DNA from 3 places in the Streptomyces sp. NPDC003247 genome. Region 3 is predicted to be linked to each of the others. Evidence: riboswitches for the same ligand, from Rfam matches in the RefSeq annotation. Region 3 holds a riboswitch; each other region holds the start of a gene.
The links. A riboswitch is a leader RNA that binds a small molecule or an ion and turns the genes downstream of it on or off. The one in region 3 is predicted to bind S-adenosylmethionine.
Positions count from the first base shown of each region.

Region 1 (3,156 bases), on a different contig from region 3:
GCGGCGCCCGTGGCCAGCCCCCAGCGCACCCCGGCGTGCTGGGAGATCCAGCCGATGACGGGGGCGCCGACCGGGCTGCCGCCCATCGAGATCACCGTGTACACCGCCATCACCCGGCCCCGCATGGCATCGCTGACCTCCGACTGGACGAAGGCGCTCACGGCCGTGTTCAGCGTCATCAACGTGAAACCGGCGGGCAGCAACAGGGCGAGGAACGCCGGGTACGTCGGCATGACCGCCGCCAGCGCCTCGAAACCGCCGAACAGCAGCGCGCCGACCACGACCGTCCGGACCCGCGGCGAGACACCGCGCGTGGCGGCGATGGTCCCTGCGACGGTGCCGAGGGCCAGGGCCGTGTTCATGATGCCGAGCCCCCGGGAGCCGACGTCGAAGACCCGGTCGGCGAACAGGGTCAGCGTGGTCGGGAAGTTGACCGCGAAGGTGGCGACCAGGCCGAAGATCGTGAAGACGCCGACGAGTTCGGGCCGCGCGGCCACGTACCGCAGCCCCTCCACCCCCGCTCCCGTCCAGGGCGGCCGGGAGGCGGCGCGTGTCTGCCGCGACCGTGGACGGATCGACAGCAGCCCGACGAGGACGACGGTGAAGGAGACGGCGTTGAGGGCGAACACCCATCCGGTACCGATCGCCCCGATCAGTACACCGGCGATCGCGGGGCCGATCAGACGCGCGGCGTTCAGGGACAGGATGTTCAGGCCCGCCGCCTTCGGGATCAGGGCCCGTCCGACCAGTTCGGTGACGAACGACAGACGTGCGGGGTTCTCCACCGTGAACACGCAGCCCAGGGCGAAGGACAGGACGTACAGCAGCCACAGCGGGGCATGGCCGGAGAGCACCGTCACCGCCAGCAGCACGGCCTGCGCCGCGTACAGCGTGTGGGTCCACAGCAGCAGGGTCCGCCGGTCGTACCGGTCGGCTGTCACCCCGCCCCACAGGCCGAACAGCAGGACCGGGGCGAACTGAAGGCCCATGACCCAGCCGAGCGCGGTCCCGCTGTGCGTGAGCCTGAGAACGAACCAGTCCAGCGCGACGCCCTGCATGGCGCTGCCGACGTTGGACACCAGACCCGTGCTCCAGTAGATCCGGTAGTCACGGACCCGCAGCGCGGCGAACACCCCTGCCGGGGCGGTGCTGTTGACGTCCATACGTCTCTTTCCGGATGGGTCGGCCATGGTGGTGCGCGCGACGGACGCGTCACACCGGAAGCGCCCCGAGGAAGGCGGGAGGTGCATGGCCTGTTCGCCGCGCGGGGGCCTGCGACGCCGGTCCGCGTCCGCGCGAGGGCGCGGCGGTACGCGGGCCGGGAAGGGGCTGGAGGAGTTGAGGGGCGCGAGTGGTCAGCGACAGGTCTGGTCGAACTGATCGGCGCGGCGGCCCACCCAGAACGGGGCGAACAGCACGGTGCGTGCCTGACCTGCGGTCTCCATCGCCGGATCAAAGCACATGGCGGGAGGGGCGTCCACCACGCGTCCCGGGACTTGAGACGGCCCCGCCTCCTCCAACCGGGCGCCCGATTCCGGCATTGACGTACGACAAGACCGCTCCGTACCATCGCGACCGGCATTGAGTGTCAGCGTCAAGCCCTGGCTCGCTGACCGGCAACCCTCCCACGCGGTGGGGTGCTCCAGGTGAAAGCCCGGCGGGATCACCGACGATCCCCGCAAGCGCGTGGCCCCGGGACGGGGGCCGGAGATGGGGAGGACAGGCGTGCGACACGGCGTTGACCTGGCTGTCTCCTTCGCCGACGCCACGGCGTTCTCCCGGCTCTCGCGCCGACGCCACATCGATCTGAAGCGCTCGACCAGCTGCCTCTGTCGGCCCTGACGAGCTCGTCCGCCGCCGGCTGACGTCCGTCACCGGCCCGCGCCTGCTTCGCGCTTTCCCGGCACCGCTCCCGGTGTCGCCCCTGACCCCTGTCTGTACAGCGCTCCCCCGCCGCCGGTGTCGATCCGGCCGGGGCCGCACGCCCATGCACGGCCGTGCCCCCGACAGCACCCCGTGCCTGGTGACCCGAGTAGGAGAAGCCCTCCGTGACAGCACTCCCGGATTTCAGAACCTCCCGATGGGCGCCCCTGGCCGCCCTGCTGACCACCAGTGTCCTGCTGACCGCCTGCGGGTCGGGCGGCGACGGCTCCGGCAGTGGAAGCGGTCGGCCGACGTCCGGCGGCACCTTGACCTTCGCGGTGGGTTCCGACTCCGGCTGCGTGGATCCGCAGCAGGTCGGCAGCAACGAGAGCATCTACTCGGTGCGCCAGACCGTGGACTCCCTGACCGACCAGGACCCCGAGACCGGCAAGATCGTGCCGTGGCTGGCCGAGAGCTGGGACGTCGACTCCGAGGCGACGACGTTCACCTTCCACCTGCGGTCGGGTGTCACCTTCAGCGACGGGTCCGAGCTGACCGCGCAGGTGGTGAAGGACAATTTCGACGCGGTGCCGAAGCTAGGCGCCCTGGGGTCCCTCGCCCAGGGCTATCTGAGCGGCGTCAAGAGCACCACCGTGGTGGACCCGCTCACCGTCAGGGTGACCTTCAAGGAGCCCAACGCGCAGTTCCTCCAGGCGACGTCGACCCACTCGCTGGGCATCGAGTCGTCGGCGAGCGCGAAGAAGAGCCCGCAGCAGAAGTGCAGCGACGGCGTGATCGGGTCCGGACCGTTCGTGCTGAAGCAGTACGTGCAGAACCAGTCGATCACCCTGGCCAAGCGCACCGGGTACGACTGGGGCTCCTCGCTGTGGTCCAAGAAGGGCGAGGCCTACCTGGACAAGCTGGTGTTCAAGGTCGTGCCCGAGGCGGGTGTCCGGGCCGGCAGTCTCCAGTCCGGGCAGGTGGACGCGATCAGCGGCGTCGGCAAGGCCAACGAGGCGGCGCTCAAGGGCGGTCAGGTCACCCTCCAGCGCCGGGCCAACCCCGGTGTGGTGTTCGGGCTGGGGCTCAACAACGCGCTGCCCGTGCTGAAGGACACCAAGGTGCGCCAGGCGATCCTGGCCGCCGTCGACCGCGAGCAGATCGCCGACACCGTGTTCCCGACCGGCACCGAGCCGGCGACCAGTGTCCTGGCCCACACCACACCCGACTACACCGACCTCTCCTCGGACCTCGCGTTCGACGCGGCCAAGGCGAAGTCCCTGCTGGACGCGG
Region 1 is NZ_JBIAPF010000015.1:104,404-107,559, reverse strand. It holds gene ACFYWQ_RS36830 (MFS transporter) at 1-1,163, opposite strand, end outside; SAM riboswitch class IV at 1,578-1,691, shown strand; gene ACFYWQ_RS36825 (putative leader peptide) at 1,711-1,842, shown strand; gene ACFYWQ_RS36820 (ABC transporter substrate-binding protein) at 2,049-3,156, shown strand, end outside.
Region 1: linked by a shared signal. The riboswitch ahead of ACFYWQ_RS36825 (putative leader peptide) and the one ahead of ACFYWQ_RS01005 (aminotransferase class V-fold PLP-dependent enzyme) in region 3 are both predicted to bind S-adenosylmethionine.

Region 2 (3,156 bases), on a different contig from region 3:
CCGCCACCATGCCCAGGGGGACGCCCACGACGAGGGCGACGGCGAGGGCGTAGAAGGAGAGTTCGACGGTGGCGGCGCCGTAGGTGCCCAGTACGTGGGTCACCGGTTCGTTGTCGGTGACGGTGCGGCCGAAGTCGCCGCTCGCCAGGGACGTCAGGTAGTCCAGGTACTGGGTGAGCAGCGGCCGGTCGTAGCCCGCCTGGTGCAGTTTCGCCTGGAGCTGGTCGGGGGTGAGCCGGTCGCCCAGCGCGGCGCTGATCGGGTCGCCGGTGGCGCGCATCAGGAAGAAGACCAGGCTGACCAGGATGAACACGGTGGGGATGATGAGGAGGAAGCGGACCACCAGGTAGCGGGCGAGTCCGTACCCGGCGGCGCCGTCGGCGGGAGGGGCGACGGCGCCGGGGGTGTCCTGCGTCAGGGCGCTCACTTCTTCGCGAGTCCTGCCCAGCGGAACGTGTAGGCGCTGTTCAGCTCGTCGGGCACACCGCTGATGTCGGTGCGGGTGACGATCGCGGTGGACCCCTGGAGCAGCGGGAGCAGCGGTACCGACGCCGCGGCCTTGTCCTGGGCCTGCTGGAGCAGGTCGGTGCGCTTCGCCGGGTCCGTCTCGGTCTCCTCCTTCTGGATCAGCTCGCGTACGGCCGGGTCGGAGTAGCCGTTGGCGACCCAGGTGTTGGCCGAGTAGAAGGGCGAGAGGTAGTTGTCCGCGTCCAGGTAGTCGGCGTACCAGCCGAGCTGGTAGAGCGGGTAGAGGTGCTTGATGCGGTCCTCGCCGTACTGGGTCCACTCGGTGGACTGGAGGTTCACCTTGAACAGTCCGGTGGCTTCGAGCTGGGACTTGACCAGCGCGTACTCGTCCGCCGAGGACGAGCCGTAGTGGTCGCTGTTGTACTGGAGGTTGAGGGTGACGGGGGTGGTCACCTTCGCCGCCTTCAGCCGTGCGGCGGCCGCGGCCTTGTCGGGGCCGCCCTTCTTGTCGCCGTAGAGCGACTTGAAGGAGTCGGTGGCACCGGTGAGTCCGTCCGGCACCGAGCTGTACAGCGGCTGGTAGCTGTTCTTGTAGACCTGCTGCGCGAGCTGGGCCCGGTCGACGGAGTCGGCGACGGCCTGCCGGACGGCCAGGGCCTTGGCCGCGTCGGCGTTCTCGGTCTTGGTGCCGTACGGCTGCGTCTGGAAGTCGAAGACGATGAAACGGATGCCGTTGCCGGAGCCGGTGTGGACCTTGATGTTCTTCTTCTCGGACAGGTCGTCGAGGTCGGCGGTGGTGAGGGTGCGGTAGACGGCGTCGACGGTGCCCTGCTGGACGTCGAGCTTCAGGTTGCTCGCGTCCGTGTAGTACTTGAGCTGGACGTTCTTCGTCTTCGGGGTGCCCAGCCGGCCGCCGTAGGCGCTGTTGGCGGTGAAGGAGACCAGCGAGTTCTTGTCGTAGCTCGTGATGCCGTACGGCCCGTTCCAGGGCTTCCCGGCGACGATGGCCTTGTCGTCGAGGATCTTGTCGGCGGGGAAGACCTCCTCGTCGACGATGTAGCCGGCCGCGGTGGACAGCACCTGCGGGAACAGGGTGTCGTTGGCGGACTTGAGGGTGAAGACGACGGTCGTGGGTGTCGGCGCGGCGACGGAGGCGAGGTTGTAGAGGAGCGACGACGGGCCGTTCTCGTCGGCTATCTTCACGATGCGGTCGAGGCTGAACTTGACGTCGGAGGACGTCAGTTGGTGCCCGTTGGCGAACTTCAGCCCTTCCCCGAGGGTCACCGTGTACTCCTTGGGCGCCGTCAGCTCGATCCCGGTGGCCAGATCCGGGGAGACCTCCGTGGCGCCGTTCTTCACGCTGAGCAGCGTGGCGTAGACCTCGCTCTCGATGGTGCCGGAGCCCGCGTCCCAGGCGCCCGCCGGGTCGAGGCTGGTGACCTGGTCCGTCGTACCGACGGTGATCGTCGCGCCGTCGGAGCCGGCGGAGCTCTTGGTGCTCGTGCAGCCGGTCAGGGCCACCAGGACGGCCGTGCCGAGGGTGAGGGCGCCCAGGGGCCGGAACGTTCTGACAGTGCTGTGCTGTGCCATGGCTGGTCTCTGCTTCCGCATGAAGGAGACACGAACGGGGCGCGGCGGACAGGGTGTGCCGCGCGCACGCTCGTGTGAAAGGTGAGGGTGAGGAGCGAAAACGGGTCAGGTCAGCTGTGACAGAGGCAGCTGCAGACCAGCAGCAGATCGACATGGCGTCGGGAGCACAGCACGAGGCCGGTTGCCACGCCGTCCTCCCAGGGATGTCGTCGGCCCTCGGGCCGGGGGAACGCACTTGCAGAACAGGAACATCCGCCGAGCCGTCACCTGGGGGCACCCCACTGCGTCGAGGGTTGCCGTCCGGCCAGCCAGGGCTTGATCACCGGAACTCGTGGCTCGCGCTCACCGTAGATCGACGCTTCTCCCGGCGTCAAGCAGTGGCTTTGCCGGGACGGTGTGCGCGGGCAGGGCGGCCGTTCTCCGCGCCGGACGGCGGGGGCAGGCCCCTCCCATCGACGGCCGTGGCCCGCACGAGGTTGGTCACGGCCGCCTTCGCCGCGTGGTGGCCCCAGGTACCCGGGAGGCGGCGCCCGTGATCACCGCGACCGGTGCCGTCAGGCCGGCGGCCGCGCGGCGAGCGCCGTGGTGAACGGGGTGACGGGGCGCTCCAGCCGTTCGCCGTCCACGGTGATGTCGACGGCCTCGTTGTAGAACGCGAGGAGCCCGGTGACGGCGCCGACCGCGGGCAGTGGCTCGGGATAGCTCCAGACGACGTTCGGCGGGACGCCGGGGTCACCGGTCCCGCCCCGCCACGACCAGTACGTGGCGGTCCCCTTGTAGGGGCAGCCGGTGCTGTGGTCGGTCGGTTCGAACAGGTCCAGGCGGACGTCCTCGGGCGGGATGTAGTAGCGCGTCGGCAGGCCGGTCTCGAAGAGCAGCACGGGGCGGTGGGTGTCGGCGACGACCGTGCCGCCGATCTCGACCCGGACGTGGCGGCTGCTGGGGATGGCGTCCACCCGCTTGTGCGGGTCGCGGGGGTGGACGAAGATCTCTTCCTCCTCCTCGTACCAGTGGTCCAGGCCCCGGCCGACGCGCCGGAACCACTCGAAGGCGATGTGCCCGGCCAGGTCGGCGGCGGGGAACGTCCAGGCCGCGTTC
Region 2 is NZ_JBIAPF010000014.1:33,467-36,622, forward strand. It holds gene ACFYWQ_RS35640 (ABC transporter permease) at 1-427, opposite strand, end outside; gene ACFYWQ_RS35645 (ABC transporter substrate-binding protein) at 424-2,058, opposite strand; SAM riboswitch class IV at 2,285-2,395, opposite strand; gene ACFYWQ_RS35650 (DUF427 domain-containing protein) at 2,613-3,156, opposite strand, start outside.
Region 2: linked by a shared signal. The riboswitch ahead of ACFYWQ_RS35645 (ABC transporter substrate-binding protein) and the one ahead of ACFYWQ_RS01005 (aminotransferase class V-fold PLP-dependent enzyme) in region 3 are both predicted to bind S-adenosylmethionine.

Region 3 (3,156 bases):
CCCGTTGAGACGCGTGTCCCGTCGGAGAGCGGGACCACCATGACACCCAGGAGCGGCTTATGAGCGCTGTGACCCCCGCTGGAGGCGACACCGCGGCGGGCCGTTCCTGGCCCGTCCTGCTGAACGGTCTGCTGGACGGCCGGGACCTCTCCTCGGAGGAGACCGCCTGGGCCATGGACCTGATCATGCGCGGTGAGGCGACCGACGCCCAGATCGCCGCCTTCGTGGTGGCGCTGCGGGCCAAGGGCGAGACGGTGGCGGAGATCAACGGTCTCGTACGCACGATGTACGAGCACGCCAACCTGATCGAGGTGCCCGGCCCCACCGTCGACATCGTCGGCACCGGCGGCGACGGCGCGAAGACGGTGAACATCTCCACCATGGCGTCGATCGTCGTCGCCGGCACCGGCGCGAAGGTCGTCAAGCACGGCAACCGGGCCGCGTCCTCCGCGTCCGGGGCGTCGGACGTCCTGGAGCAGCTGGGCGTCAATCTGGACCTGACGCCGCAGCGGGTGGCCGAGGTGGCCGAGGAAGCCGGGATCACCTTCTGCTTCGCGGTCAAGTTCCACCCGGCGCTGCGCCACGCGGGCGCCGCCCGCAAGCAGCTGGGCGTCCGTACGGTGTTCAACGCCCTCGGCCCGCTCACCAACCCCGCCCGGGTGCGTGCCCAGGCGGTCGGGGTCGCCGACCCGCGCATGGCGCCGATCGTCGCCGGCGTCTTCGCCGAGCGCGGCCACTCGTCGCTGGTGTTCCGGGGCGACGACGGCTTCGACGAGCTGACCACCACGTCCACCTCCCGGGTGTGGATCGTCCGCGACGGCAAGGTGACCGAGGAGACCTTCGACCCGCGGCACGTCGGCATCGAGCTGGTGTCCGTGGAGGCGCTGCGGGGCGCCGACCCCTCGTACAACGCGCAGGTCGCGCGCCGGCTGCTGGAGGGCGAGCGGGGGCCGGTGCGGGACGCCGTCCTGCTGAACGCCGCGGCGGCGCTGATGGCGCTGGAGCCGACGGACGCACCGCTGGCCGAGCAGATCCGCGCCGGCATGGAGAAGGCGGCGCGGTCCGTCGACTCCGGTGCGGCCGCGCGGGTGCTGGAGCGCTGGGTGGCGGCCAGCAACGCCTGACGGCCGAGGAAGCGGTCCCGCGATCCGGACAGGAGTTGCGGGACCGCGATCATTTACCGTACTTTCCTCCTCAGGTCATGAGTGACAGTCATGAGGCCCCGGCCGACTGTCCGGCAACCCTCCGTCCGTGGCGGGGTGCCCCGGGTGAAGACCAGGTCGTGGGCAGCAAGGCCCACGGCAAGCGCGGACCCCTCGCGTCACCAGGGGTCCTGGTCGTCGAGGAGTCTTCCGTGAGCAAGCGAATGCGATAGGGCCGCAGAGCCCCGCCTCCGCACACCCCTTTTTCCTCTTCCCTCCGTGCCGTCGACGCGCTGTCCGGCACGGCGGTTCCACGCGTCCTCACGGGAGTTCCGCCATGTCTGTCTCCACCGCTGCCTCCGCCCAGTCCGTTTGTGCCCCGCTGCCCGTTCTGGGCCGGGATGTCACCGTGCCGCTCGTCACCGGCGGGGAGGTCACCTACGCCGCGCTCGACTACGCGGCCAGCGCCCCCGCCCTCCAGCGCGTCTGGGACGACGTGGCGGCCTACGCCCCGTACTACGGCAGCGTCCACCGCGGCGCCGGCTACCTCTCCCAGCTGTCCACGGACCTCTTCGAGAACGCCCGCCGGACGGTCGCGGAGTTCCTCGACTGCCGCGCCGACGACCAGCTGGTCTTCACCCGCTCCACCACGGACTCCCTGAACCTCCTCGCCGCCGCCCTCCCCGCCGACTGCCAGGTCTTCGTCTTCGAGACCGAGCACCACGCCTCGCTGCTGCCCTGGAAGGACGCCCGGGTCACCTACCTCGACGCCCCGCGCACCCCGCGCCAGGCCGTCGAGACCCTGGAGCGCGCGCTCGCCGACCGCGACCCCTACGGCCCGGCCCTGGTCTGCGTGACCGGCGCCTCCAACGTCACCGGCGAGCTGTGGCCGGTGCGCGAGCTGGCCGCCGCCGCCCACGCCCACGGCGCCCGGATCGTCCTGGACGCGGCCCAGCTCGCCCCCCACCACCCGGTGTCCGTGCGCGACCTCGACGTCGACTGGATCGCCTTCTCCGGGCACAAGCTGTACGCCCCGTTCGGCTCCGGCGTCCTGGCCGGCCGCGCCGACTGGCTGCGCGCGGCCGAGCCGTACCTGGCCGGCGGCGGCGCCAGCCGCAAGGTCACCCGGCGCGAGGACGGGGGAGTGGACGTGGAGTGGCACGACAGCGCCGCCCGGCACGAGGCGGGCTCGCCGAACGTCATCGGCGCCTACTCCATCGCCTCCGCCTGCAAGGCCCTGACGGAGGCGGGCTTCGACACGCTGGTCGCCCGGGAGCGGTACCTCATCGAGAAGGTGCGGGCGGGGCTGGCCGAGGTGCCCGAGGTGCGCGTGCTGTCCCTCTTCGGCGACGACGCCCCCCGCGTCGGCGTGATCTCCTTCGTCGTCGAGGGCTGGAACAGCTCCCACTTCGCCGCCGCCCTCTCCGCCGAGTACGGCATCGGCGTCCGCGACGGCCTCTTCTGCGCCCACCCCCTCGTCCGCACCCTCCTCGGCAGCGACCCGCGCAGCCAGGGCGAGTGCGGCGCCCCCGAGGCCGCGCCGGGCGAGAAGTCCCTCAACGCGATCCGGGTGAGCTTCGGCGCGGGCACGCCGGACGAGCACGTGGAGCGTTTCGTGACCGCGGTGAAGGAACTGGTCGGGAGCGGCGCCAAGTGGCAGTACCGCACGGAGGACGGCCGCTGCGTCCCGGCGGTGTGATGCAGCCGACGTCAGGGGCAGCGCCCTGAGGGGCGCGGGGCCGTGTCGACATGCGGCTCCGCCGCGTGGGCGCGACCAGCCACAGCCGACCGGCAGCCGCACACACGCTCCGCGCCCCAGGCGCTCCCGCGCTAAGAGTCCAGCCCGATGGCGAACGCAGCCTCGAGATCATGCTGCGAGTACGTACGGAAGGCGACATGCGTGTCCGTCGCCTCGACGCCGGGGATCTTGCTGATCCGCCCGGGGATCACCTCGGCGAGCTCCTCGTGCTGCCGCACCCGCACCATGGCGATCAGGTCGTACGTCCCGGTGACG
Region 3 is NZ_JBIAPF010000001.1:232,601-235,756, reverse strand. It holds gene trpD (anthranilate phosphoribosyltransferase) at 60-1,124, shown strand; SAM riboswitch class IV at 1,198-1,314, shown strand; gene ACFYWQ_RS01005 (aminotransferase class V-fold PLP-dependent enzyme) at 1,480-2,841, shown strand; gene ACFYWQ_RS01000 (Lrp/AsnC family transcriptional regulator) at 2,973-3,156, opposite strand, start outside.